Regions from separate parts of the Trichormus variabilis 0441 genome, predicted to be linked through region 1. Evidence: riboswitches for the same ligand, from Rfam matches in the RefSeq annotation. Region 1 holds a riboswitch; each other region holds the start of a gene.

Region 1 (10,011 bases):
ATGCTAATCTTTCTTGTTCTAATAGCGTAACTCAACGTTTACAACCTCTTACCTATCATTTGCGAGAATATTACTGGATTGATTTAAATCGTTTAAATGAAATTTATCGTTTTAAGGGTGATGAATTTGGTAAAGAAATAGCTAATAGATTTAATATTTATCCTGAATCGATTCCCGATTGGTTAACAGAATGGCTACCGGATAATGGTGGTTATCTGGCAGGTAATCTTGGCCCTGGACGGATGGATTTTCGGTTCTTTGCACTGGGAAATCTCATGGCAATTATCACTGCTTTAGCTAGTGAAGAAGAATCTCATCGAGTATCGTTGGCAAGATTTAATTGGATATATGCCCATGAAACTCTGTTATCCAGCCCTAGAAGGTAGAGATTGGCAAATTATCACAGGTAGCGATCCCAAAAATATTCCTTGGTCTTATCACAATGGTGGTAATTGGCCAGTTTTATTGTGGTTACTCACAGCAGCCGCACATAAGACAAACCGCTTAGACATTGCCGAAAAAGCTATTGATATTGCAGAAAAACGTTTACGTCAGGATGGATGGCCAGAATACTACGACGGTAAGAATGCTCGTCTCATTGGTAAGCAATCCAGAAAATATCAAGCTTGGACTATTGCAGCATTCTTAGTAGCAAAAGAGTTAATGATAAATCCTAGTCATTTAACATTACTCAGTTTTGAGATGGAATAACTTGAAAAAATAGGACGTAAACCTAGTGACCATGAAATATTTCCAGTAGATTTTTTTTTGATTAACCCCTTTCCAAGGCTAGTAAATTTCTTTGACACAAACCTGTAAATTGAGGTTTTATTTATTAGACTAAAATACAATTTTGATAATTTTTACTACCAATACAAACTAGATTTTTCATGGTTTTAAAATTAACATAATCTAGATATTAAACCATGCGGTCGGCGATTTTTAGGAGAAAATAAATCATGCAACTGAGAAATATTCTTGCTAAAAAATTACTTTTTGGCATGGTTTTGCTAGGACTTTCTACTTGTAACTTACCAACAACTGAGTCCGCAGATAATAGCAATCAAGAAACGCAAGCAGCCGCACCAATTAGTCAACAAACTGCTACTAACAATCAAGCCTGCACTCTAGTAGAAAATGGCTTCGGTTCACCAGGAAAGGTAAATGTGCGTGCCGAAGAAGTAGTCACAGGGTTAGAAGTGCCTTGGGGAATTGCTTTTCTGCCAAATCGAGATATGTTAGTGACCGAACGTCCTGGACGAGTTCGCCTGGTGCGGGATGGTAAACTTGTTTCTCAGCCAGTAGCTACAATTAATGTTACTGATAGCGGTGAAGATGGTTTGCTTGGGATTGCAACTCATCCCAACTTTGCCGAAAACAGATTTTTTTATGTTTACTATACTGCTGATAGAAATGGTTCGCAGGTAAATCGCGTTGAACGATGGCGACTATCTGAGAACGGACTCACTGCTTCACCAGATAGGGTGATTGTTGATGATATTCCTGTAGCGCAATTTCACAATGGGGGTCGCATCCGCTTCGGCCCTGATGGAATGTTGTACATTGGGACTGGTGATGCGAGGAATCCACAAATTTCCCAGGATGTTAATAGCCTAGCTGGAAAAATTCTGCGTGTGACTCCGGATGGACAAGTGCCACAGGACAATCCCTTTGAGAAAAATCCTGTCTATATCACTGGAATTCGCAACACTCAGGGGTTTGATTGGCGGGATCAATCAACTCTATGGGTAACAGACCACGGCCCTAGCGGTGATTTAGGCAGAAGAGGTCACGATAAACTCAGTCTAGCCAGATCTGGCGACAACCTTGGCTGGCCTACTATCTACCGTTGTGAATCAGGAGAAGGACTTGTGACTCCCTCGATTGTTTGGCGTGAAGCTCTACCGCCTGGGGGAGCAGCTATTTATACAGGTAATACTATTCCTGAGTGGAGAGGTAGCTTGATTATTGCCACGCTTCGTTCAGAACACTTACAGCGCGTCGTCTTCGCTCCTCAGTCGCCCCAACAAGTCGAGCGTCATGAGGTGTATTTACAAGGTAAATATGGACGACTGCGAGAGGCAATTATGGGGCCAGATGGTGAATTATATGTGACAACCAGTAACTGTGATGGACGAGGGAATTGCCCGCCACAACAGGACAAGATTATCCGTATTACTAGATGAAAATTTATACAAAATAAGAAAAAAATACCATGAAAGGATTAAAAGGGAAAAATGCCCTCATTACAGGCGGAAGTTCAGGGATTGGGCAAGCGATCGCCATTCGCCTAGCTCAAAAAGGTTGCAATATCGTCATTAAGTTGTTTCCTAGTAGAAATGTTTGGCTCCAATTCAAAATTAAAAATAGCCTACGGTAAGGCTGCGCCAACAAAATTCAAAAAAGGTCATAAACGGATTTTACTATATATTTCCCACTCTGATAATGTTGAGATTTTTCTATAATCCAATCTCCAAGTAGTCCTTTAGTTGTAATTACTTGTAAAGGACAATCTTTCTAGTGACCGATGTAAATCTAGCCGATATTTTGAGAACTTAATCTATAAGTTCACCGGAGAATGAAAAGCAATGCCTAGAATAAACATTGGTTTAACAGACGAACAGCGTCAAAGTGTAATTAATCTGTTGAATCAAGATTTAGCAGATTCTTATTTACTTTTGGTGAAAACAAAAAAATACCATTGGGATGTAGTCGGGCCACAGTTCCGCAGTCTACATCAATTATGGGAAGAACACTACGAAAAACTAACAGAGAATATTGATGCGATCGCTGAACGAGTCCGGACTCTGGGTGGTTATCCTATAGGTTCAATGGAAGGATTTCTGCAAATCGCTACTCTCAAAGAACACGCCGGAGATGTTCCCAGTGCTACGGGAATGGTGGCTAATCTTGTACAGGATCATGAGCAATTGATTCGCAACCTCAGAGACCATGTAGACCGCAGTGGTGATGAGTTCCAGGATCAAGGAACTGCCGACTTCCTCACCGGACTCATGGAAGAACACGAAGAGATCGCTTGGATGTTGCGCTCATTTATTGAAGGGCAACCAATCGAGCCAAATGGTACACAACCAGCAACAGAAACTAAAACACCTGTTGGTGTGTAATGCTTTTAGTCAATAGTCAAAATCAAAATTTTTGGACTGTGGACTATTGACTATTGACCACCCTCAGAAAAGTTTTTTGGTTCAGTGCCTAAGTCCTAAGAATAAATAAAAATAAAATTAGGGAGTATACAAGTGCCAGAAGTTTATCAAGCAGAACGTACTATCTCTGCCGTATTTAAAGAGCAGAAACAAGTTGATGATGTAATTCGCCGTTTGTTAGATAGAGGTGTACCTAGAGACCATATCTCAGTCATGGGTAGAAACTTTCAATCCGAAACTCGGATTGCAGGTTTTATCACCAAAAGAGATGTGATTTTGGGTGGTTTGCGAACAGGAGCGATTTTTGGTTCCTTGTTTGGTTCCTTCCTCAGCTTGTTAACAGGTGTAGGCGTACTGTTTATTCCCTTCGTCGGGCCGATTGTGGCAGCAGGCCCCATCAGTGCTTTACTATTGGGGGCGGCTAGTGGGGCGATCGCTGGTAGTGCTGGCGCTGGCTTAGTCTCAGTTCTGACAACCTTGGGAATGCCAGAAGATAAAGCTGCAATCTACCAAACCCGCCTACAAGCCGGTGAGTTTTTGTTATTAACCGAAGTACCAAGCGATCGCACTGGTGAATTTCAGCTACTCTTGGAAAGTGCTGGTGCAGAAGAAATCAGCACAATTGATAAAACTTTGGCTCGTCCTTGTCCTGGGCCTTGCAAGAGTTCAGAAGATTTATCTCCTGAAGTGCGTTCTCATCTTTCTTCGGAAGCTCAAAGCACCTTTATTGAACGCTATAACGGTGTATTGAACGAGACTAGTGATGAGTTTACAGCTGAACAAGCAGCTTGGGAAGCTGTTCATCAAAAATTTGACGAAGATGAAAACGGCGTTTGGTCAAAAGCTAAAGTCGGAGTTTAGCAACGGTATTTTGGTTTTTTGTTAATAGTTTCAGAGCTAAAAACTGAGATAACCGATTTATTAAGTAAGTCGGTTATTTTTTGCTAATTAACAAAGATAATAGAGTTATACCGTTTCTTAATGTAGCTTGCCTGGCGTAGCCATAGATGCACTTTATTCTGTACTGTAGAGACGTTGTATGCAACGTCTCTACATCATTTATTTGACGCAACTTCATAGAGAATTGGTATTAATGAAAAATATGAAGCAGTCAATATGATAAGTGGCAACTCATGGTAAATTACTAAAGCTTGGTGTTGGGAAACTCCGGTGCGATTCCGGGGCTGTGCCGCAGCTGTAATGAAAAGTCACAAGCGAAATTCTTGTAACTTTCCGAGTCAGAATGCCAATTCCAAGAGTTAGCTGTCTAATCTCTGCGTCGCACAGAGAAGGAGTGATTGTCTTGTTGTCTGGTTCAACACCTTGTCCTGGCTTGTTTTATGCCACACCTGCCCAAGATGGGATTTTGTCTCGCATCAGAATACCAGGTGGAATTATTAATAGTAAACAATGTCAGGCGATCGCAGATATTGCTGACGAATACGGTGGCGGCTATGTGGATGTGACAAATCGTGCTAACATCCAAATCCGGGAAATTCGCGCCGACATCGATTCTCCAGTCCTCAAGCGCCTGCAAGAACTTGGTTTGGGTTCTCGCAATACAGGTGTAGACCAAATCCGTAATATTATGACCAGTCCCACGGCTGGTATTGATCCTCAAGAATTAATTGATACCCGTTCCTTCGTTAGAAGTTGGGATAGTTACATTACTGAAAATTCTGCCTTGTCAAGACTATCGGCAAAGTTTAGCGTGTGTTTTGATGGTGGTGGATTAGTTTCGGTAAGCGATCGCCTCAACGATATCACCTTTGCTGCCACTTTAGTAGAGAACAGAGTTTACTTCCGTCTGTGCTTAAGTATCGGTGCAAAAGGAAAACCACCCATTGACACCGGAATTTTGTTGTCACCAGAGGAATGTTTACCAGTCCTCATGGCTTTGACAGAGGTTTACTTAGCTCATACTGATGCTCATAATAAACGCAAGCCCCGACTGCGAGAAGTAGTGAATAGTTTGGGGTTAGATAATTATCTTCAAGAAGTTGAGAAACTTTTAACTATTTCCTTTGGGGGGAAGAACCTAACCCCCCTACCCCCTTCCCTCGTAGGGAAGGGGGAGAAGACAAAGCATTTCTCCCCTCTCCTTGTAGGAGAGGGGTTGGGGGAGAGGTCACATACTAAATACCACCACATCGGTATTCATCCCCAACACCAACAAAACTTATACTACATTGGTCTTGTTTTACCCCTTGGTCGCTTGGAAACTTGGCAATTAAAGAGTCTAGCTGATTTATCTGCTAAATATGGGAACGGGACTCTCAGGTTGACACCTTGGCAGAACTTGTTGTTAACAGATATTCCCCAACAATGGCTGACTGAGGTTCAAAGTCACATTTTGGGGTTAGGATTAGACTTCTCAGCCGCAAATATTAAGAGTGGCTTAGTAGCTTGTTCTGGTATTCAAGGTTGTGCGGCTGCTGCTACAGATACTAAAAGTCATGCCCTCGCGCTAGCAGATTACCTGGAATCCCACATCACCCTAGAACACCCAGTGACTATCCACTTTAGCGGTTGTGATAAATCCTGCGCCCACCACGGCGATAGTGATATTACTCTACTTGGTGTTAATAATGAAACCGGAGAAGGATATCAAGTGTATGTGGGTGACCGTGATAGTCGTGAAAAGTTCGGTCGGGAAGTCCATCCCTATATAGCTGTTGCTGAATTGCCGACAACAATAGAGCAAATATTGGGAATGTATAAAAACGAATATGCAAAACCAGACGAATCCTTCGGACAATGCACTAATCACCATGAAACACCCCAACTAAAGCAGTTATTTCCTCAAGCAAATCCCATGTCTGACTACATCCACGATGCCAATGAAATTTACCGCAATTCCTTTGCTATCATCCGATCGGAAGCAAATCTAGATATACTCCCGCCAGATATAGCAAAAGTTGCAGTACGCCTGATTCATGCCTGTGGAATGACTGATATTGTCACAGACTTGGGATATTCAGCCACCGCAGCACAGTCTGGCAGGGCAGCACTAGCAGTCGGCGCACCGATTTTGTGTGATTGTCGTATGGTAGCCGACGGGGTGACAAGGCGGCGCTTACCTGCTGACAACCAGGTTATTTGTACCTTGAATGAACCAGAAGTACCAGAACTAGCAAAAAAATTGGGTAATACACGTTCGGCGGCGGCTTTAGAATTGTGGATACCCCATCTAGAAGGGGCAGTTGTCGCCATTGGGAACGCACCTACAGCCCTATTTCGCCTATTGGAAATGCTAGATGCAGGATGCCCCAAACCTGCCTTAATCTTGGGTTTCCCAGTCGGGTTTGTGGGCGCGGCTGAATCAAAAGCCGCATTGGCAGCAGATAGCCGTAATATCCCATATATGACTTTACACGGTCGGCGGGGTGGGAGTGCGATCGCCGCCGCCGCAGTTAACGCCCTGGCAACGGAGGAAGAATAACCATGACAGCTAAAGGTCGTCTCTACGGGGTGGGTGTAGGGCCAGGAGACCCCGAACTATTGACCATCAAAGCATTGCGGTTATTACGTGCTGCTCCTGTCATTGCCTATCAATCAGCCACAGATAAAGAGAGTATAGCGCGAGCGATCGTTTCTCAATATCTCACAGGAGAACAAATCGAAGTAGCCTATCATCTCCCCCGCGCCTTAGAACCAGAAAAAGCCCAGGACATTTACGACCAAGAAGTTGCACCCATAGCCGAACACCTAGCAGCCGGAAGAGATGTAGTCGTACTTTGTGAAGGCGACCCGTTTTTTTACGGTTCATTTATGTATGTATTCACACGACTTTCGGAAAAGTATCAAACGGAAGTCGTCCCTGGCGTTTCCTCACTAATGGCTTGTCCAGTTTCCTTGGGTGTACCCTTCACCTACTACAACGATATTCTCACCGTACTACCCGCACCCCTCCCAGCAGAAGAACTCACTTCCAAATTGCTGACAACCGATGCAGCCGCCATTATGAAACTAGGTCGCCACTTCACCAAAGTGCGCGATGTCTTGCATAAATTAGGACTAGCATCACGGGCATTATATATCGAGCGAGCAACAACAACACACCAAAGGATTGTACCTTTAGATGAAGTTGACCCGGCTGAAGTACCTTATTTTGCGATGATTGTGATACCTACAAAGAGTCGGTTGTAGAAGTTTTGTACCAACCAATGCTCATATTATTTTTTAATTAGTGTTGGACTAACTGTTCTTATATTTTGAAAATTGGAAAATTATCTTTTTGTTATACTGTCTCTTCTAATGTTTTGTTTATAGGTTTAGACACATAACATCTTTTGACTGCCACATTAAATTAGAATAAAGAAATAATGCTATGAAAGAACCTTGGGATTGGGAAGAGGAAGATATTGAATTACTCATACAAGAAGGAGTTCAAGAAAGCCTTGAGCTTGACTACAAAGCGTGTGAGGCTCTCCAAAAAACTGATGCTAAACGAAGGGAAATTAGTAAAGATGTATCTGCTTTTGCTAACTCAGCAGGAGGCGTAATCATATATGGCGTAATTGAGGAGCATCATCTTCCAATTAAAATTGATGTTGGTTATGATCCCGCAGACATAACAAAAGAATGGCTTGAACAAGTAATCAATTCAAAGATTCAACGTCGTATTGATGGTATCAGGATCAAGCAAATTGAACTAAAGCAAAATAATCCTGGACGCGTTATTTATGTGGTTAACATTCCACAAAGCAAACGTGCGCCTCACATGGCAGATAATCATATTTTCTACAAAAGGTTTAATTATCAGTCGGTTCCGATGGAGGAGTACGAAGTTCGAGATACTGCTAATCGTGCTGATGCTCCTGACTTAGCACTACAATTTTGCATTGAGAACAACTCAGTTAGACTGGATTTTGAAGAAGATGAGAAGTTTTCAAAGCCAATAGCATTGAATGCAATTATCACAAATAAATCTGTAGTCCCAGCAATGTATTATATAGTGCATTTTTATATAGATCAAAGACTTTCAGTTGTGAGTTGTAGTGATTTCACAATGCGCCAAGAACACGATTTAAAAAAAATATATAACCAAGATTTTAAAGTAAATATATATTTACAGAACTATACGGTGCATAGAGGAATAATGCCTGTATGGCGAGAAGTTACAACTCAGATTTGTTTCCCCGATTTTGAAATATCTATTCCAAAAACCAATAATGATATTTCTTATGCTTTAGCTTGGTCACTCGAATCTCTTGGAATGGCGCAGAAGCATGGAGGTGCTTTTCTCTCTGTAAGCAACAATCAAGTCACAATTGTAGATGTTGGATAAGCATATTCCAGGACTTTACATGGTTTGATTTGAAAAATATTAACTACAATTTCAATTCCAAAGCTCAAGAACGCTAATGAACAAGGTTGCACCTGCTGTTGTAGTATTGGGTCAAAATAGTGTCGCACTAGCCCGTAAAATAATGACCGTCTTACCAGGGGCGACACTATACGGTTTAGCAGGACGCACCTCTGGGGTGGATGTTAGCTTGACGAATTTTGGTGAAACACTGCGGGAGTTGTTTGCTGGGGGAACGCCGATAATTGGGATTTGTGCGGCTGGTATTCTCATCAGAACATTAGCACCCTTGATTTCCGATAAACGTCAAGAACCGCCAGTGTTGGCTGTGGCGGAGGATGGTAGCGCGGTTGTGCCTTTGTTGGGTGGACTAAATGGGGTAAATGATTTGGCGCGGCGCATTGGTGAGGCGCTAGAGGTTAAGGCTGCAATTACAACAACGGGTGATATTCGTTTCCGCACGGCTTTGTTATCTCCTCCCCCTGGATATTATTTAGCAAATCCAGACGATGCAAAAAAGTTTATCTCAGATTTGTTAGCAGGGGCGCAGGTAAGATTAGAAGGAACGGCACCTTGGTTAAGTAATAGTCAATTACCTATCGACCCTAAGGGTGATTTAACTATTCTGGTAACTGAACGCTTGGTGACTCCCTCAGCTAATTGTTTGGTGTATCATCCCAAAACTGTAGCGATCGCCATCACTCACCCCTCTGTTACTGTAGAATCCATACAGCAGTTACTTGCTGACGCGGAACTCGCACCCCCATCTATCGCCGCAGTTTTTGCACCTATCACCATCGCCGCAAGTTCAGTAATTGATGCTGTAGCCAATACCTATGATGTCCCGACCCGATTTTTCTCTTCAAGCCAACTAGAAACCTTACTCACAGAAGGTCATAACCTCGCTGAAGCCACTGCACTAACCGCCACAGATAAATCTGGTCAACTAATTGCTTCATCTTCTCATATTGCGATCGCCATTTCCCCCCAACCCATCGACCCCGATACCATCGGTCAACCACGGGGGAGGTTAGCTATTATTGGGACTGGCCCTGGTGGTTCACAATGGATGTCGCCGGAAGTCAAGGACATACTCAAGTCAGCAACTGACTTGGTAGGTTACAAAACCTATCTAGATTTACTTGGTTCCCTAGCTGATGGTAAGCAACGTCATGAGTCAGATAACCGCGAAGAAATTGCCCGTGCAACAATGGCGCTTGATTTAGCCGCTACTGGGCGATATGTGGCTGTAGTTTCTTCTGGCGACCCTGGTATCTATGCAATGGCAGCAGCTGTGTTTGAAGTTCTGGATTATCACTTGAAACCAGAATGGGAAAGCATTAATATTCACGTTGCGCCAGGAATTTCTGCCATGCAGGCCGCAGCAGCCACCATTGGCGCACCCTTGGGGCATGACTTTTGTGCTATTTCCCTATCTGATATCTTAAAACCTTGGTCAATCATTGAACAACGCATTGCCGCAGCAGCCCAGGCTGATTTCGTTATAGCCTTTTACAATCCTGTTTCTAAAGAACG
Region 2 (10,011 bases), on a different replicon from region 1:
CTCTGCCGTTACCAGTTTTTTGACGTTGAAAGCTGGTAGTGGTGATGCGGCGCGGCGAGTATTATTTTGGTTATTGGGGGGACTGTCGGGGACAAAGTGGGCTGATTTGATTTTACCGATGGGATCTCTGGGAATCGGGATGGTGTACTTATTATTGCAGAGGCGATCGCTCAATGCTTTACTCATCGGTGAAGAAACAGCAATGACTTTGGGAACAGATAGCGATCGCTTCCGTAAGCAGTTATTTTTGGTAACATCACTCTTAACTGGGGTGATGGTGGCTGTAAGTGGGGCGATTGGTTTTGTGGGTTTAATGATACCTCATAGCGTCCGCTTACTCGTTGGTTCAGATCATCGCCGCGTCCTACCTGTAAGCCTGTTACTAGGGGGAATTTTCCTGATTTTGGCAGATGTATTAGCACGCATGATTATTGCCCCAGAGGAATTACCTATCGGTATTATTACGGCACTTTTCGGTACTCCCTTTTTCATTTGGTTGATGCAGCTTTCTCCAAAAATATTAGGAGGGGGACGATGAGACTGGTAGTTGAGAATTTGTCTTGTCGTATTGAGAAAACGCCGATTTTGCGGGATATTAATCTGGAAGTCGCATCCGGTGAGTTTGTCGGGTTAATTGGCCCTAATGGAAGTGGGAAATCTAGCCTATTGCGCTGTATTTACCGCGTTCTTAAGCCAGATACAGGACGAATTACTCTCAATGGACAAGATATTTGGCGGTTGAGTCCCCGTGAGATGGCGCAACAGACAGCAGTGGTTTTACAGGAGACACCAACGGAATTTGATTTTACGGTCGAGGAAATGGTGTGGATGGGTAGAAATCCCCATCAAGGAATGTTTGAGCGAGAAACAGCTAAAGACCGCGATATCGTCAGGGAAGCACTATCTCAGGTGGGAATGCTGGAGTTTTGTGAGCGTTCCTTTGTTTCCCTTTCTGGCGGTGAGAAGCAACGGGTATTGGTAGCACGAGCCTTAGCACAACAGGCGGGTTTTTTGATTCTCGATGAGCCGACTAATCACCTTGACATTCGCTATCAGTTGGAACTTTTGGAGTTGGTGAAGGGGTTGGGTGTGACTACAATAGCAGCGTTACATGATTTGAATTTGGCTGCTAGTTATTGCGATCGCATTTACGTGGTGGACAAAGGAACAATCAAGTCTGCGGGAGTGCCGAAAGAATTGCTCCAACCTGCTTTAATACAAGAGGTGTTCGGTGTGGGGTCAAAAGTGGAACATGATCCCAGCATTGATAAGTTACGTATTAGCTTCTTCCTAGATAGGGGAATTGAGAGCAGATGATAAATGTCAAACCTTGGGGCTTTTCTCGTCTGTTTTTTTGTCTTTATCGACACGAAACAGAGAATCACTAGAAGTATTCATAACTGCATCATATCGCTGGCGATCTGCTGAAAGCAGCAGCGCTTCCGCAGAGCGGACGCTTACGCGAACGCTATCGCCCAAATCTTGATTCCAGTTATCAAGTAGAGAACGAGCTGCTGCTGGTATTACATAACGCAGTGATTTTCCTGTTTTCTTATTCTTAATTACAACAACCCCTGAAGTTGACCCAACGGAGATTGAAGGTTCTCGAACTGCGATCGCTGATGAACATCGCTCATTCTTAGAAAAAGTCATGGTTAAAGCCGGATTTGCAGATTTGTATGATGCAAGAGACTTTACCGAAGCGGTGTTCCGCGTGATGCGCGACTTAATGACGACCGAAGCCAGCGATGTCTAGCGACAAGCCGCTTCTCTACGAGAGGCTACGCCAACGCCAACGCGTCTACGCGTAGAGGCAGAATTGCATACAGAGGCTGTACTTACTGATGAGAAAGCACTCCAGTTCGAGGTAGCCGATCTTTGGAAAGATACCAATCCAATAGTAGGATTTTTGACGCTACGCGAACACATATACGGTATCTTCGACTATTTTTAGTACGGTTAACCGTTTTTTTGAATATGTCAAGTGCTTGCAAAAAATATTTACATAGTGTTATATTTAGTTATATAAACCAGCAAAAGAAAAAAGACATGACTAGCAAAGGCTTCACTATGAACGAACTCGGTCAACTCAACAACTTTGCAATTGAACCAAAGGTTTATGTAGATCAAACCCCAAGAGCAGGTTTTACAGAGTACGCCGAAAAACTCAATGGGCGTTTGGCCATGATTGGTTTTGTCTCACTCATAGCTGTAGAAGTTGTCACAGGACACGGCTTGATTGGATGGCTGACAAGCTTGTAAATAATTTCGACTATTCAAAAATTTCATTCAATTAACGCATAAAATATTAATCCAGGAGAGTTATGAGAACTGATTTTGATTTCCCTAAACAAGATTTAATTGGCCCCGTTGTTTTTCGACCTGATTTCACCAACTTTGAGAAAATCAATTCCAACCAAGCTTGGTCATTATTTTTCACCGCAGGTCAAGATGACAAAGCACTTGGACAAGAAATTGAATTAGGCAAGTTTTTCACTAACCTTTTAATTGCTGTAGGAGTCACAGGAATCCTTTGGGGAACTTTCTTCAGTAATTTGGGATAAGCAATTGTGTAAGCGTGTTCAATTGAATAAATTCACTTGAAGTCTTGGCTATAGCAACCAAGACTTCTTTTAGTATTTGGGTATGTCTGGCGATTAGCCTTCATTCTTATACTAAATTGGGAAAGGAAGTATTAATTGAATAACTGAGGTCGAATTTGGCAAATCCAATCAAACCCAACCTTGCCATGAACAATTTGAGGGTGAGACATTAACCATTGACAACGAGAAATTAACACAGTTTCTAGTTCATCGAGAGTAGAAAACATCTGATTAGCAACAGCTTCACGTAGAAGCGACCAAACACACTCAGTCGGTTGGAGTTGAGGTGTATAAGCAGGCAGAGGAAACAGAATGATACCAGCTGGCAACATTAATTGTTTACTGGTATGCCAACCAGCTTGATCAACAAGCAAAACAATGATTTTGTGATGATGAGGATTGACTTCAGCGGCAAAAGCATCTAAAGCCATTTGCATGACAGCAATGTTGACTCTGGGTAAAATCAAGAAAAAACTCTCGCCAGTAGCTGGATGGACAAATCCATAAGTATAAAGCCATTGGTAACGAGTGCGATGCACAGCATTGGGACGATGACCTACTGGTGTCCAAACTCGACGGACGATGGGTTTGAGGCCTAATCGAGCTTCATCTTCTGCCCAAACTTCAACTGATTTGTGCGGATGGAGGAAACGTAACAATCGCACAAACTCCGTTAACTCAGTTTTAAACATCTGTCTTTGAACAAAAGTTGCCGCCTCAGTATGCAGAGGTCGTGGTTGTTGCAGACTAAATCCTAGCCTTTTGAGGTAATCCCAAGCTGTAGTGACATGGAGTGTAATTCCAAACTGTACTCGGATCAATTCCCCTACTTTTGGCGCACTCCATAACCCCCCATCTTCTGGTGGTGAAGCTAACCTTTGGCGCAACCACTGTTGTTGCTCGTTTGTGAGTGCAAGTTTTTTTCCTCCTGGTTTCAGTTTCTGTTGATTGATGATTCCGTTTGCTCCTAGCTTGTTGTATCGCCGCACGATTTTTCTCACCCAGTCCCCTGAGAATCCCACAATCTCTGCTACCTTTTGCGCTGACAACTGTGGTTGTTGATTGAGCAATTTAATCACTAACCATCGGGTTTTCTCTTGTGCATCTTCACATCGGCGATAACTTTGTTCTATTTCTTCTGTTGATAGATGCTCTGTTAGTTTTATCCTGGGACGTACCATTTTTCTAGCCTTTTTCCCTCTGCTTCAAATGATACTACCTTTCCCTATTCAGTATTAGTTATGCGATCGCCCTAGCTTTTGCTGATTTTGGTACAGTGGGGATTACTTTACGTTTTAAGTAGCGGCTGAATTTCAGCATCATTGCTGTGGTACTATTTTCTCAATAGCAACTCGGTTCTGGTGGGGGTCAGCCATCAGAGGTAACGGGGAAAGTCCGGTGTGAATCCGGCGCTGTCCCGCAGCTGTAATGGGGCTTATGCCTCAAAGTCAGAATGCCCGCCGAAAGTACAACACATTCTTATCTGCGAGGTACAGATGAATAACGCAATCAATACTCTGCCCATTAAAGAGGATAACTGTCTCATAGCGTCATATATACGCCACACACTACTTTCTATGAGACTGTAGATATTTCCATACAGATATCAATACTTACACGGAAAGTTATAGATACAAACTGGAAAACACAGTTGTATTTTATCTTTCGCTTTGCATATTTACTTTACCCAAGCTAGAGGTAACTTTACGCCTACCTGCACCAAACGCTTAACAGCGAATGCGTCTAAGCTTCCTCGTTGCGTTAGCTTCTCTTTTATAGACGCTACCACGAACCCACAGTGTAGGAGTACAGCAACGCCTAGCGGTAAATGCGTAAGGCTAATTCATGCTATCAATCAGCAACGCCTGAAAATCAATGAGCAAAAAACAACATACTTTATTTGTCTGCACGACCTGTGCCAGTGTGTGGCAAGATGGCAAGCGAGTTGGTGAAAGTGGTGGACAGCAGCTATTGCAACAACTCCAAGCACTTGCACAAAATTGGGAATTGCAACATAAATTCTCCATTCAAGGAGTTGAATGTATGAGTGCTTGCAACCATGCTTGTACTATCGCCTTTACAGGAGAAGGGAAATTAACCTATCTTTTCGGCAATTTAGCAGTTGATGATAGTCCATCTGCAATACTGCAATGTGCAACTCAATACTACGTCAACCCTGATGGTTTACTACCTTGGTCAGAACGTCCAGAACGTTTAAAAACAGGAATTTTAGCAAAAATCCCACCCCTAAATAAGTGGGCAAAATTAACCGTGGATTGCTGTTAATTAATTACCAGTAGTACATCAAGTTCGTAGTAAAGCCTTTAGTCCTTACTACGAACCTTTGAAACAAGCTTGTAAGTTACACCATTTACATAATAATAATAATCATTATCAAAATATTGCAGGTTTCCTACTGGCTGAAAGTTTTTTACCAAAAAAGCTCAAATCTTTGCTGACAATCAATTTTTAGTTATACAGGTGGCTTAAATTACCAATGCGTACTCAGTTTATTGCCAGATGGGGAACTCAACTTATCGTTTCTAGTTTGACTATCACCGCAGGGATGCTGTGGAAAAGTTCCAGCATTATAGCCACAGAAGTTCTACAAATTTCCGAGTTTCCACAAGAGGAAGGTTCCGCCAAAGACTTACAACCAGTTGCAGAAGTAACATCTCAAAATACAACAGAAACCGAACCCGACATTGAACTGACAGTTATTGACAAACTGTTAAATGAACCTGTATTTTCCCCTTTTCGCCGCGAGGGAACAGTCAAAGATTCCACCCGTCCGGTGTATGTCATTACCGGCGAAGAAATGGAAGCGCAAGGTGCAAGAACCGTCAGAGAAGCACTGCGATTTCTTCCTGGTATTTTAGGTGACGGTACAGTTGGGACAGAAGTAAATGCTTTAAGTGGTCAATTTATTCGCGGTTCTAACACCGGACAAGTCTTAATCTTATTAGATGGTAGACCAATTAATAATTTAGGTGGTGGTGGTTTCGACCTGTCAGAATTTACCACTAATAATATTGAAAGAGTTGAAGTCTTACCAGGAGGTGGTTCAACTCTTTATGGTTCAGATGCAATAGGTGGGGTAATTAATATTGTTACCCGTCGTCCTACAGAGCAAATTACCACAGAAACTAAAGTTAATTTTGGTTCCTATGGATTGAACCAACAAAGTATTCAAAATAGTGGAAAATCAGGTGATATTTCTTGGGTAGTTGGATATAACCGGACTCAAGCACAAAATAATTATCGCTTTCGTATTCCTGAAGCTAACTTTGAGGGAACGAGAAGAAATAATGACGCACTCTTTAATAACTTTAACGTCAAACTAGAGGCAAATTTAGGTAAACGCAACACCTTAACCCTCTCCACTCTATATTTAGGTAAAGAACAGGGAGTACCTGGAGGTGTACCCATTCCTTTCCCCCAATTTGGACAGGGATTTTTTAACTCTCTCACCGAGAATAACCGCAAATACACAGACCAAGTTCTTACTGATTTAACCTGGAATTCTCAATTAGGAAGCGGAGATGATTCACTCTTAACAGCGAGAGTTTACGCTGATTTTCTCAACACTCGTTTTGATAATCGTAGTGGTGCAATCACATCTCAAAATCGCTTTGATACCAAACAGGATTCCTATGGTATTCAAGTTACCCATAATTGGAATGTTGCGAAGAATCAGACCTTAGTTTATGGCTTTGACTATCGTAATACTAATGTACGTAACACCACATTTAATTATGGGACAAACATCACCAGAGAAAATTATGATGATGCTATAGGACAAGGTGCAATTTTCGGTAAGTATGAAGTTAACTTTTCTCCTAGTTTTAGTATGAATTTAGGAGTGCGGCAAGATTTTAGTAGTTTGGTCAATGGTTCGTTTACTTCACCATCTGTAGGAGCAAAATTCGCACTTTCAGATGCAACTACAATCAGAGCCAACTATATCAGAAATTTCCGTGCGCCGACGATCGCCAATTTATTTAATACTAATCCTACTAATATTGGTAATCCTGACCTCAAGCCAGAACAAGGAGATAGTTTTGATGTGGGGATTGACCAAAAGTTAGGGAATATTGGTTTGTTGAGATTGACATTTTTTAGTAACAGGGTTTCAGATACAATTGCCTTCAAAAGCTTAATTCCGCCTGTAAATGGTAATACAGGTACTTGGGAAAACATCGGGTTAGTACAAACTACGGGAATTGAAGCTTCGTTAAATTTACAACTAGCAAGGAATGTTTATGCTTTTGTTAATTATACAGCGAATAATCCGCGTATTTTAGAAAGTGCTAATCCGGCGGAGATTGATAAGGAATTAAGGTTTGCGGGTGCGGATAAATTAAATTTGGGTGTCTCCTATGAAAATCCTCAAGGTTGGTATTTTGGTGTGTTGATGAATTCTTTAAATGGGTATCCCACTAATAATATTAATACGGAGTTTCTTTCGGGGTATACGACTTTTGATTTGAAGATGCGTATGCCTATTAGTGATAGTTTAACTTTAACTGGGAGTTTGGATAATTTGTTCGATCAGCGTTATCAGTTGTTTCCTGGTTATCCTGATGGGGGGAGGGTTTTTCAGGTTGGGTTGAGTTCTCGGTTCTAAAGAGTTTTTTTCACGGAGAGGCGCAGAGGAGAGTTAGAAATGAGTGAGTTTAATTGTTGGGTGACACCAGTTAATGAGGTGTTTAAAGAAGATTTAGCTACGGGGGGTTTTATTGAGTATGAATATTTTGATTGTGGGAGTGATGTTTTAGCATCGTTAGTTTATACTTTGTTTGAACAAAATTGGCAGCAGGTTGGGATTGCTCATATTGTTCAAGGTAGTGTTTTAGAATTAGAATTTAATGCACCACCAAAGCTTTGTATTCTCTATGATGGATATTTGACGGTGGCTACTGAGGGGTGGCATTTACATTTATGTATTGATACTAATTTTGGTGGCCCTTTGTGTAAAACTCCTGTGGAAGTGAGGAAGCAACGTTTAGTTTCTCGTGCGGCTTTTTATCGGCGGTTTAATTTAGAAGGAAATCCCAGAAGTTGGGGGATTCAGTTTTGGAATGGTGCGAATGAACAATTGATGACGATTTTATTACCTAATCCTTTGGTAGATGGAGAAAATTTATTACCGGAGGGTAAACCGAATCTAGATAAGTTAGCTCTTTATCAAGATTTGCGAGATATTTATGTATTAGGTAAAAAAACCATACCATTTAGCAAAAATCCTCTCAAACATGCCTATATTTCCGTTTGTACCTCTACACGCTGTCTACCTTCTCGCAAATGGCAACCTACATTTGATGCTTTAAAATCAGCAGTAGAAAATGCAGGTTTAGACATTGAAGTTAGAACCTCTGGCTGTTTAGAAGTTTGTCAACTCGGCCCAGTTGTTTTTTATTCCAATGATAGAACTTGGTACACTCGCGTTAACCCCAACGTTGCCGAAAATATCGTCAACGAACACCTCATTAAAGGTAACAAAATCACCGAAAACCTCTACCCACCCCAAACCCCATAATCTCCTCTAACTCTCTGTGCCTCTGTCTTGAAAAGTTCAGATGCCTGCGGCGGGCTACGCCAACGGAGGAAACCTCCGCTCCGACTTTTCGGTGCGTCTCTGCGTGAGATAAAAATGATAAAACTCCCCCACCAAAAACCAATCATTTTCCTCTGTCAACTATGCCTCATAGCCACCCTGATCATCGCCTGTCATCAAACCACAATTCACACATCAACTAACACCTGTACCCCCAAGTATAACCCTAACCAAGATTACTTTCCCAATAAAATCAAAATCACCCACGCCAGAGGTTTGGCGGTAGAATATCACAAACATTACAAAGTAGTCACCATCAAAAATCCTTGGCAAAATGCTAAAACTCAGTTTCAATATGTTCTAGTCCAATGCGGAACACCCACACCCCAAGGATTTAAGCAGGCGCAAGTAATTACAGTTCCTATTAACTCTATAGTTTCTTTATCAACTACACATTTACCCCACTTAGCTAAATTAGATGTAGTTGATAAATTAATTGGAGTGAGTAATATTAAACAAGTCAATACGCCTGAAGTTATTGAGAGAATTAAAACCGGAAATATTACCCAAGTCGGCAATAATTCCAATGTAGATATCGAAAAATTATTAGCCTTAAATCCCGACTTAGTAACAACCTTCGGCACAGGGAATTCTCAAACTGACAGTTATAGCAAACTCACAGAAGCTGGTTTAAAGGTGGGGATAAATGCTGAGTATATGGAAGATACACCATTGGGGAGAAGTGAATGGTTAAAATTTACGGCTTTGTTTTTTAATCAAGAAGCCAAAGCAGAAAAGATATTTAGTGAAATTGCTCAAAAATATACACAAATAGCTGCAAAAGCTCAATCTGTGAAATACCGTCCGAGTGTATTTGTTGGTTTTAACTTTAAAGGTACTTGGTTTATGCCGGCTGGTAATAGTTATGTTGCTAAATATCTGGCTGATGCTGGAGGAAATTATTTGTGGAGTGATGATAAATCTAATGGTAGTTTACCTCTTTCTTTTGAAGTGGTTTTAGAACGTGCAGCTAATGCTGATTATTGGTTGAATTTTAGCCAAGGTTGGCAAAATGTCAAGGATTTAATAACAGAAGATAATCGTTATGCTGATTTTCAAGCTGTGAAAACAGGCAATCTTTATAATAACAATGCGCGGGTGAATGCGAATGGTGGTAATGATTACTGGGAAGGGGGAATTAGTAACCCTGATATTGTGCTTGCAGATTTAATTAAAATCCTGCATCCAGAAATATTACCGAATCATCAATTGTTTTATTATCGTAAATTTAATAAATAATGTTATTTAAATATCTGCCGTCTAACCTATTAATACTCTTTAAATCTACCTCTATCAAAACTTTAGCATTCTTACTTTTAAGTATTGGGTTGGTTGTTGCATTTTTACTGGATTTAGCTTTAGGTTCTGTCTCTATCCCTATTCAGGAAGTGATCAATATTTTACTGGGACAAGAACCAGAAAAAGCGACTTGGGCAAATATTATTCTGAAATTTAGACTTCCGAAAGCTGTGACTGCAACTTTAGCTGGCGCAGCTTTGGGTGTGAGTGGTTTGCAAATGCAAACTTTGTTTAAAAATCCCTTAGCGGGGCCTTTTGTGTTAGGAATTAGTTCTGGTGCAAGTTTGGGTGTGGCTTTGGTGGTGTTAACTGCAAGTGTGGCTACACCAAATTTATTAAATGATTTAGGAATCATTACTGATTTTGGGTTGGTGATAGCTGCTAGTCTTGGTGCGGCTGCGGTTTTGGGTTTGATGTTAGTGGTGGCGCGTCGAGTACAAGAGACGATGACGCTGTTAATTTTGGGTTTATTGTTTGGTTACGCTACGAGTG
Region 3 (10,011 bases), 3.1 Mb from region 1:
AGCAAGCTAATTCTTCTACGGCACCACCCCCGCGCGATAAGATTAGCACCTCAGCACGACCGTCTTTTTCTACTCGTGCGATCGCCTTCACAATAGATTCTGGAGCTTGTTCACCTTGGACTGTGGCAGGAGAAAATAAAACGTGTAATCCGGGATATCTATGTTTAAGGGTTTTTTGAATATCACCCCAAGCCGCCGCCGTCGGTGAAGTGACAACGGCGATGGTTTGGGGATGAATAGGAAGCGATCGCTTTCTTTGGGGGTCGAATAACCCCTCAGCCAACAAGCGATTTTTGAGTTGCTGATAACGTAGTGCTTGTAAACCAACTCCAGCAGGTATGGCTTGCCAGACTGATAATTGATACTCTCCCCTTTGTGGATATAAACGAATACTGCCTAAAACAATTAATTGTTCACCCGCTATGGGTAATTGAGCGAGCTTTGGTACTTGGCTATTCCAAACCACGCACTTAATTGCTGCTGTACCATCGGGATCTTGAAGTGTAAAAAATAACCCACTGCGGTGATGATTAGCACTAGAAACTTCCCCAACTACCCACACTTGCCGTAGTTGCTCATCATCTTCTAGCAGCAAGCGGAGATAATCAGTTAATCCAGATACAGAAAGTGCTGTATCTAGAATTACGGAAGCGGCGAAATCGTCAGCCATCAAAAATTTGAATATATTAGTACAAGTATATCCAAATCGTAGCATTGGTAGGTGCTGTAAAATCCTGTAGCTCTAGCTGCGCTTTCTCACTTCCTATAAGTAAACTCTGCTTTATAAAAGCGGCGAGAAACTTTATTCCCTAGAAAGCGGGACGTTACGCGAACGTGGGTGGTCGAGGTTGCTCAAAGCGCCGATGCAGGTAATAGTTAATAGGTAATGGGTAATAGTCCAATTATCAAAAATGTTGAAAGCTGATACAAAACTTTACATAGTTAGTTACATTAACTCTATTAAGCCCAAAATATTCAACATAACATCATCTCTTCAAACCAATGAACATAACTGATTTTCTGACACATACAGGATTGTAAATAGCGGAATTTATCTAATAGTGTATGTCCCCATTGTTCGGGAATAGATACAAGCTGTAAAATCAGATATGCTATCAAGCTAACGTAGATTTGTATGGTGATACCATTAACATTTTTAGTAATTAATTTGTCAAGTTTTAAGTGCATCTTTAAAAATTTCCACAACAATTCAACTCCCCAACGTAATAGATAAATATCCCTAATATCATCATCACTAACAGTAGCCTCTCCATCTGCTGGTAAATTAGTTACTAACCGAAATTCAGTTTTTGTTTCTAAATCACAAAAATTAATTACTCTATAGGCTTGGGCATCATCAGATGCACCAACTTTAATTAATCCGCTTGACTCTTCAAATTCTAGTTTCCAGTTGTTTTTTATCCGCAGAACAAAATATTTGTTTTCTTGTACTAGTTCTTGAATAAACTTTAATCCGGCAAAGCCCCTATCCATTACCCCAACAGCATTTGTTGGTAAATTAGCTATCATTTTTGAACCAAACTTATAATCATGGTCATGTCCAAAGTTGATCAAGTTATCCTCTGGGCTTCCAGTAGCTAAATTTAGAGAACTAAAAAGTTTTACCTGATGATGACCCAGCACCCATAATAACTTACTAGTTAATGTAATAACTGTGGAATCAATCGGGCATATTGCATATTTATTATGGAGTTTATTCTCAGCTTTATTTTGGACTAATTTATTTAGTTTTTGGTAAATTTCTTGAAAGGGTTTTTGGCTTCGATGCAAATTTGCTTTAGAAAAAGTAGAAATATCTAACTCAAATCCTGTATTATTTAGCCTGGCAAATAAACCTCGCATACTTGTTAAGCTATTATCCAAGACGTAAGATAGCCAGAACTCAAAAAACAGACGACTGTTCAATACTGGATAATCATTTTTTGGCAATCCTTTCAGGATATCTTTGACAATTTTGGGAAATGAATTTATAATCACTGTGAAATCAAAATATTGTAATACCTAGCCCAAAATTAACATATCTTGGGCTATTTTTCTCATCTTTTTCTTAATATTCAACACTTCTGTCCAATTATCTATTCACCATTACCAGATTACTCTTCCCCTTGTGGGTGAGAAATTTCATTGACACTCAATAAAATATCTGTAATCCTGTCTATTCTTCGGGCAAATCAGCACTGCCAAACTTAATTGGCATCACTTAGCTAATTGCATCAAGAATTGAGATAGAATAATTGTCGCCTTGTAACTAAAAACAATGATAATTAGTATGTATACATCACGTTTTTATTTTTCCTGGAATGAATTTATGCTTGTTTTATGAATATTTTTATATAAAAATGATAAATCTTTAAAGAGATGAGAAATAAGGGTAAAGCAAATCATTTGTCTGCTTCTGGCGACTCGCGCTAAACATTTAGCCGTCCATAATTCTCTGTTATTAGCTTCCCTTAAGTTCTATAAAATTTTTATCCCATAAGTTTTATTTTACCTGGATTTAGTGTATCCTAGTTTTCCTGAGTATTTTTTCAAACATTAGACACCATAAAACCTTTTTACGGATCTCTCTCAAGATTCTTGAAGAACTGTACTAGTGTGTCTAAAAATCAGTCTTTAGATTATCCTTTTTCTCTCACTGTATAAGGCATAAAAAACCAATGGATATACGACTAATAAAAAAATCCGAGAAATTAGTTCTGAAAAAAATCAAAATGATGGAGGAAACAGAAGATCAAAATCTGCCACTAGATCCTATAGATATAGCAGAACCAGTTATTGAAGAACAAAAAGAACTATATATAGATATTAGAGAACCTAACTACATTCCTTTGAGAGATAATCCTGTAATTCAGTCTGCTGGAAACTCAGGCTGGCAGGTTTCTGATATTTGGCGAGATATTAGAGTAGATGATTTTTGTAATTAGTTAAGAGGGATTGGGGATTGGGAGATATGAGAGGGATGAGGGAGAATAATCAATTTACCACTCTCCACTCAATACGTTGCTCAACTCCCCTCTCAGCACTCCCCACTCTCAACTAACGTTAATGATTACACCCTGGCTCTCATTTGCTAATCGGTCTACTGCACAGACAGCATAGGTTCCTGGTTGGACTGTGGCGAAGGTTGTCCCAGCAGACAAGACTCGCTGTAGTATCCAATTACTGCCAGTTTGACGATAAAGTGTCCAAGAACGGACGGGTTGATTATCTCCTGGTTGCCAACTGAGTCTGCGGTTGTTGACTTGCAGTTCTTTTGGTGCAGGTGGTGTAGTTGCAGTCTGCCAAGGCATAGCAGGTGCTATGGCAGGTGTAGTATAAAGTGAATTTTGGAAAGTTGCTGAGATATCCTGGCGATTTTCAATAATAGAACTGACGCTAAAAAAGATATTGCCCAGAGATAATTCTCCGGCTTGATTGCGGCTGATTTTGACTTGTTTTTCTATCTCTTCATTTTTCCAAGCTTTGCCGTCAAGTTGTCCAATATTGTTACCTGCGTAAATGTGTCGCCGCTTAGAATTAATTTCTGTCCACCATTTCAGCAATACGGGATAACTCTGGCTGGTTTGGTCAGTACGCCAATATAGTTGCGGTGCTAGATAATCCACCCAGCCTTGCTCTAACCATTTCTTGGCATCAGCATATAGTACACTATAGGCATCTAAGCCTGTGATTCCTGGTGGTTGTCCGGGGCGATAAATGCCAAAGGGGCTGATACCAAATTTAACGTAAGATTTTGTCGCTTTGATGCCTTGAGACAGACGCAACACCATTTGATCAACGTTTTGCCGTCGCCAGTCGTTTAAGTTCAGTTGTCCACCTACTGATTTATAGGCAGCATAGGTTTTATCATCGGGGAAAGCCTGGCCTTGAATGGGATAGGGATAGAAGTAATCATCGAGGTGGACTGCATCTATGTCATAACGGCGAACAACATCAATGATGACGTTGTAAGCCCTATCTTGGACAATTTTTATCCCTGGGTCCATCCACAGTTGATTACCCCATTGATAGACTACTTCTGGATTGGTTACGGAGATGTGGGGACGAACGTTAGGCGCGCTTTTGGTGCTGGTTTTGGCGCGGTAGGGGTTGAACCAAGCATGAACTTCTAGGTTGCGTTTATGGGCTTCGGCGATCGCAAACTGCAATGGATCGTAAAATGGTTCTGGAGCTTTGCCTGGAGTCCCTGTCAGCCAAGCACTCCAAGGTTCTAACTCAGACGCATATAAAGCATCTCCTTCTGGTCGCACTTGCAAAATTACGGCGTTGAAATTCAACTCTTGGAGACGGGTAAGAATTGCCACTAATTCAGCCTGCTGTTGAGCTACAGAAAGTCCAGCTTTGGAAGGCCAGTCACTATTCCATACTGTGGTTATCCAAGCCCCCCGGAACTCTCTGTTATGGCTTACCCGTACGGTGGGTAATGTGGGTTTTGGGGGTATCACCAAGTAAACAGAGGCGATCTTTTCTGCCTGACCAAGATAAACTAAAGCTTGATAAATAATTGCGGCCACATCACCACGAGTAGCCGCAGTAGTGAAGTTAAGTGATTTGATATTGGGAAAACTGGAGACTAAACCTGCACTAGTGGCGATCGCAATTTGATTTCTGCCATAAGCTGGTATATTACCCGCATCTTGATAAATTTCCGGTAATTTTTCTAGTAAATCCGGTTTAATCTTCGTGGCTATTTCCAATCCATTGACTAGAGATACTAAGATATCCCCCCTAGAGATTTGATTACCAGGGCGAAAGGTTTTATCGGGGAAACCACTCAAGAATCCGGTTTCGTAAGCTTTTTTGATGGCATTTGCTGCCCAATTACTTGTCGGTACGTCAGTAAAATTAATGTACGGACGTTTTACAGATATATTAAATACGGCTGCAACTATAGCGGCGAACTCAGCACGGGTAACTGAATTATTAGGGCGAAAAGTTCCATCAGGATAGCCATTTAAAATCCGTCTTGCTGCCAAAGCTTCGATGAACGGACGCGCCCAATGGTTAGGAATATCGGAGAAACGTGTAGTAGTAGATACCATTGTTATTTGCTGCTAGTTTGCTTGATTGTAGATATCCTTGGCAAATCTAGCAATATGAGAGCGTTACAGGAAGCGATCGCTATAATCTCACCAAAATTCTCTTAATATTGAGTTGAAGTTGCATAAAAAAGCAGTCCCGATGAAGCAAGTTGCACAGTCAAACGTGAAAGATATGTTTTCACTACACCCTTACACCCCTACACCCCTTTCAAGGCAGAGGGCAGGGGTGGGGAAGCCTTACACCCCTACACCCTGAGCTAAAAACATAGTCAAACTTTAAATAGCTGCTTCTTCACGTTGACAGTCAAAAACAATCATAAAGGAAGCATTCGGTATTACTTGGCGTAGATGCTGTATGTAACCATCTGCATCAGAACGACTGCGAAAGCGAGCCACAATCTCACGTTGTGTATCAGGAAGTAACCGCGCAATAGCCCAAGAATTTAGACGTTGTTTATAGGCGATTGGCTGAGTTTCAGAGTTTGTTGTTGTGTATTCAGTGTTTTGTGGCATGATTGTCTTAACCGTATAAAGTTTCAGTAAGGTGTTAGTAAATATCTGAGCAGAGATTTACTAACTCTTTTTTTATGATCTGCCACCTTGTTATTCGATTATTTAAAAATTGTCAACACTGAGTGCTATATTTTAGACCTAACTCTAAGTTATGAATTGTAGTCGCCTTCTATTTGTAAATCAGCAATAGACTGACTTGACTACAGATTCTTCACTCCAGTCTTTTAGCAGCGATCGCTAAGGATAGAAAGAAAACTTAGGCTTAAAATTAAATTTAGTAAATTGCCACTACTGTAGTTATTGGTATAATTTCTTCAGATAAACTTAGTACTAGTATTTATTGAAAATATTTTGTATTAAAAATTACGAAAAATTCTAAATATTTAGTATATGTTCTACCTTTATGTAATAAAGTATATAAGTATAGAATAATCATTCAATCTCGCTGAGATTGTTTGAGTTAATTTCTTAACATTCACATAAACTTGCAAAATAAATGGTCAAACAGTTGAATTTAGTATTCATAAAAGCGGCAGGAAACTCCATCCCCTTGTGGGTGAGGAATTTTAATAGTTTTTATCTTGACCAAGATTGAGATGTTAGTTAAAATTCCTGCATTAAATTATACTTTTGGACTAAAAAATGCCATTAGTCACGTCAATAATTCAGAAGATAGCACCTCAAATAGGTGCGGTTGTTGTGGTAGATCCAGAATATGAATTAGTGGGGCATATTACATTTAAAAATGGAAAAAAATCATTTTTTAGTACCACGAAATTAAATATTAACGGTTTTGGTTCCGCAGAAATAGCCAAAGATAAGGGTTATTCAAAATTTTTCCTCAAACATTTTGGCTATCATGTGACTGAAGGGCAAACATTTTTTAATCAGAAATTATGTAAAAAAATAGGTAACGAACGAGATATTGATGCTGGATTTGAATATGCTAAACTTATTGGATTTCCAGTAATTATTAAACCCATTAATTTAAGCCAAGGAAAATTAGTTACAAAAATTCATAACAAAACGGAGTATTATCAAGTAGCCAAAAAAATATTGCGAGCTAATGCAGGATTGATTATTGAGAGATTTTATCTAGGTAAAGATTACAGAATTGTGGTGATAGATGACGAAATAATAGCGGCATATCAAAGGCTACCACTATCAGTAATTGGAGATGGAAAATCAAATGTTACAGAATTAATACAACGTAAGCAAGATGGTTTCATCCAAAATTTGGGAAAAAAAATTATTGATGTTGATGACTTTCGGATTAAACGCAAGTTGCAGAAGCAAAGTCTCAATTTAAACAGTGTGATTCCCAATGGTAAGGTTGTATATCTTTTAGATAATGCTAATTTATCTAGTGGCGGTGAAGCAGTGGATGTTACGGAAAATATTCATCCCGACTTTCAGAAATTGGCTTTAAACGTCACAAAAGATATGGGATTGCGATTAATGGGTTTGGATATAATTACTCAAGATATTACCAGACCTATGGTGGATTATGTGATTATTGAAGTTAATGGTTCTCCTGGCTTAACACATTATGCTTCCATTGGAGATATTCAAACTAAGAGAGTGGAAGATTTATATCTCAAAGTTTTGAAAGCATTGGAAACGGAGTACAACAGCGAAAATTAAGTAGCCGTGATGAACGGCATATGCCAAAACTGAATCATTACAACTTTTCTAGCAGCCAAGCTACCGCCGCATCAGCGTCTGTTACTTGTTCACAGGCTGGTACGACTGGACGATTGACCATGACAACCTGTACGCCTAGTTCTCTTGCTGCAATAATCTTGGCGTAAGTGGCATCACCCCCACTATTTTTACTAACTAAAGTATCAATATTATGTTGAATGAGAATGTCTCTTTCTTGGGGTAGGGTAAAGGGGCCGCGATCGCACAATATCACCCCAGGCGGAACTAAAGCATCAGCAGCCGGAGGATCGATCATCCGCATGAGAAACCAAATATCATGTAGATGAGCGAAAGCGGAGAGTTCTTGTCTCCCAACAGTTAAAAATACTCTTTTGGCTTGATTTTTTAAAATAGCGGCGGCGGCGCTTGTAGTATCAACTTCTATCCAGCGATCGCCTGCTACTTTCACCCAGGGAGGACGGATTAACATCAAACGTGGTATCTCCACCTCATCAGCCGCCAGCGCCGCATTCTCAGAAATTTGTGCAGCAAAAGGGTGGGTAGCGTCAATTAATACATCAACCTGCATCTGACGCAGATAGTCAGCCAATCCAGCCGCACCACCAAAACCCCCAACACGGACATTACCAGATGGGAGAGAAGGTTCACGGGTGCGACCGGCTAAAGATGCGATCGCCTCAATACCTGGAATAGTTGCAACTTTAGCACTTAGTTCGGCTGCATCTCCAGTTCCACCCAGAATTAAAAGGCGCATCTTCAGGTGGGAATCCTGGCGAGAATGCCTTTTTTCAAAGGTTCGGGACGTTCTGACCAAGGCAGTAAACCATCTGCTTTATCGTAGTATTTACTAGCACATTCCAATACCGCAGAGGCATGATCATCTACAGCTAGATCACCAAATAAATAAGTTAATTTGCCTTTACCTGTAAAAGCTACAACACAAGAACGGTTGCAAGCACTCATACATTCCACTTCTCGGATCGGGAATTTATCCCGTAACTCCCACTCTTGTGCTAGCTGTTGGAGTTGATTTAAAAGTTTTTGACCGCCGCTTTCACCTACGCGTTTACCATCTTGCCAGACACTAGCGCAGGTTTTGCAGACAAAGAGTGTGTGTTCTGCCACACTCAAGGAATTATCAGTAGTCATCCGTACCTCGCAGATGTTGAGAATCGTCAATTTCGGCGGGCGTTCTGGCTGGGAAAGTTACAAGAGTTTTCTTTCCTTCACAGTTGCGGGACAGCGCCGGACTTACACCGTTCACCTACGAAAGAGTGCAGGTATACTTTCCCCGTTACCTCTGGTGACTGCTCCCCACCAGAACCGAATATTTACTTAATCGTAACATCTAGGACTTACCCATGAAAACGAAAAACTCAGGGTGTAGGAGTATGAATCAATTCAAAATAAATCAGGACTTACGCAACTGGCACAATAGTAGGGTGCGTCAGATGTAGAAAATCCTCTAATGTGTACGAAATTATTAGAGCTGACGCACCCTACAGTTAATTTAGCCCTATGTTGGAAACCCTTAGCTTCATTTAGTTAGTAATATTCGGTTGTAAAAATCGCTTAATCTCGCCAGAAGCAATATAAGACTTGCCATCAGGTGCTGTCTTCACTTCCTCAACCACATAAAGCATTCCTTCCTCACGAATGGAACGGGGAAAACGCATATTCCAATCCGGTTCATATCCGTCGGAGACTACCCTAGCGCGTAACTTGCTACCATCTTTGACGCATTGAATGAGAACACCATGATCTATGGTGTCAGTGGTGGGAAGATCGGCCGCAGTAGCTGGAGCTTTGGAGGCTTTACTTGTGTTAGTTGATCTCGATTGTCTAGGAGCAACAAAAATGTCTGTTTCACCAGGTTTGGCAAAACGACTGACTTTGCCGACTACACGGTAGAAAGAGCCATTACTTGACAATTCTAGCCCTTCAACAATGTACCGCGCTCCTTCAGCACGAATGGAACGGGGAAATTGAACATTTTTAGTTTGGTCGTAACCATCAGATATAACTTTAATCCGTAGTTTACCGCCTTCACGGACGCAAGCAAGTTCCACCCCAGTACCGATTTCATTGACAACCGGCATTGCGTGTACTTCATCGCCAGCAGTGACACCGCGCCCCACCAGATCACCGCGATTGCGCGTCATTGTTTGATAACTTTGATCACGTAGTTCTTTCCGCCCGGCGTTACCTAGAGCTTGTTGTGCAATTCGACCTGCGAAATACTCCAGCTGATCAATCTCTTCTGCAATTTCAAAATTCTCATTTAAGCCTTGGTCTCGGAGATACTGCACCAAATCACGGAGGGTTTTTTCAGCTGCTTGATGCTGACCATGTTCTGCTAATTCGAGGGCTGTTTCTTTAGCTTTGGCGATCGTCAGGCGGCTGAGGTCGAGGATAATATGACTGGAAGAGGCTAACGCTGATTCCTCAACTGTGCCAACTTTGGCGATGACATCTGTTGTTCCGGAAACCCTTTGAATAACGTCATTCTGCACTACATCAGCACTGTAATGCAGCTTCATCACTGGTAAATTACCTACTTGAGCAGAGGATATCATCAAACTCAAACCCAGAAGCTTATCTTCTCCCTCGTAAAGCTCCCCCAAGGTAATTACAGGTTGACCAGCTTCATTTTGGCTAACTTTAGCAAGACTTAAAGTATCAACCAGAGTGATACCATCAGCTAACTCTAGTGTTACTTTCAAGTTTTGACCTACTACAGCTCTAAGACTATCTAGTTCAATGCTAAAAA

The links. Region 1 has a riboswitch for cobalamin ahead of cobG (precorrin-3B synthase). Riboswitches for the same ligand answer to the same signal wherever they lie in the genome.
Region 2: another riboswitch for cobalamin. It lies ahead of GSQ19_RS27235 (DUF1636 family protein); the one in region 1 lies ahead of cobG (precorrin-3B synthase).
Region 3: another riboswitch for cobalamin. It lies ahead of GSQ19_RS06425 (DUF1636 domain-containing protein); the one in region 1 lies ahead of cobG (precorrin-3B synthase).

The regions. Positions count from the first base shown of each region.
Region 1 is NZ_CP047242.1:4,869,865-4,879,875, reverse strand. It holds partial or broken gene GSQ19_RS20090 (glycoside hydrolase 100 family protein) at 1-711, shown strand, start outside; gene GSQ19_RS20085 (PQQ-dependent sugar dehydrogenase) at 960-2,186, shown strand; partial or broken gene GSQ19_RS20080 (SDR family NAD(P)-dependent oxidoreductase) at 2,216-2,320, shown strand; gene GSQ19_RS20075 (Dps family protein) at 2,589-3,128, shown strand; gene GSQ19_RS20070 (ChaB family protein) at 3,261-4,028, shown strand; cobalamin riboswitch at 4,285-4,438, shown strand; partial or broken gene cobG (precorrin-3B synthase) at 4,411-5,835, shown strand; gene GSQ19_RS30410 (precorrin-8X methylmutase) at 5,983-6,609, shown strand; gene GSQ19_RS20060 (precorrin-2 C(20)-methyltransferase) at 6,612-7,316, shown strand; gene GSQ19_RS20055 (AlbA family DNA-binding domain-containing protein) at 7,498-8,457, shown strand; gene cobJ (precorrin-3B C(17)-methyltransferase) at 8,534-10,011, shown strand, end outside.
Region 2 is NZ_CP047243.1:177,159-187,169, forward strand. It holds gene GSQ19_RS27200 (FecCD family ABC transporter permease) at 1-538, shown strand, start outside; gene GSQ19_RS27205 (ABC transporter ATP-binding protein) at 535-1,317, shown strand; gene GSQ19_RS27210 (hypothetical protein) at 1,324-1,653, opposite strand; partial or broken gene GSQ19_RS27215 (hypothetical protein) at 1,652-1,915, shown strand; gene GSQ19_RS27220 (chlorophyll a/b-binding protein) at 2,050-2,262, shown strand; gene GSQ19_RS27225 (hypothetical protein) at 2,325-2,564, shown strand; gene GSQ19_RS27230 (IS630-like element ISAva6 family transposase) at 2,696-3,784, opposite strand; cobalamin riboswitch at 3,940-4,082, shown strand; gene GSQ19_RS27235 (DUF1636 family protein) at 4,479-4,889, shown strand; gene GSQ19_RS27240 (TonB-dependent receptor plug domain-containing protein) at 5,101-7,230, shown strand; gene GSQ19_RS27245 ((2Fe-2S) ferredoxin domain-containing protein) at 7,270-8,142, shown strand; gene GSQ19_RS27250 (ABC transporter substrate-binding protein) at 8,257-9,459, shown strand; gene GSQ19_RS27255 (iron ABC transporter permease) at 9,459-10,011, shown strand, end outside.
Region 3 is NZ_CP047242.1:1,618,704-1,628,714, reverse strand. It holds gene xseA (exodeoxyribonuclease VII large subunit) at 1-670, opposite strand, end outside; gene GSQ19_RS06455 (IS4-like element ISAva3 family transposase) at 976-1,998, opposite strand; gene GSQ19_RS06450 (hypothetical protein) at 2,679-2,945, shown strand; gene GSQ19_RS06445 (glycoside hydrolase family 10-like protein) at 3,054-5,063, opposite strand; gene GSQ19_RS06440 (hypothetical protein) at 5,340-5,576, opposite strand; gene GSQ19_RS06435 (cyanophycin synthetase) at 6,219-7,220, shown strand; gene GSQ19_RS06430 (cobalt-precorrin-6A reductase) at 7,258-7,995, opposite strand; gene GSQ19_RS06425 (DUF1636 domain-containing protein) at 7,998-8,390, opposite strand; cobalamin riboswitch at 8,409-8,584, opposite strand; gene GSQ19_RS06420 (vWA domain-containing protein) at 8,783-10,011, opposite strand, start outside.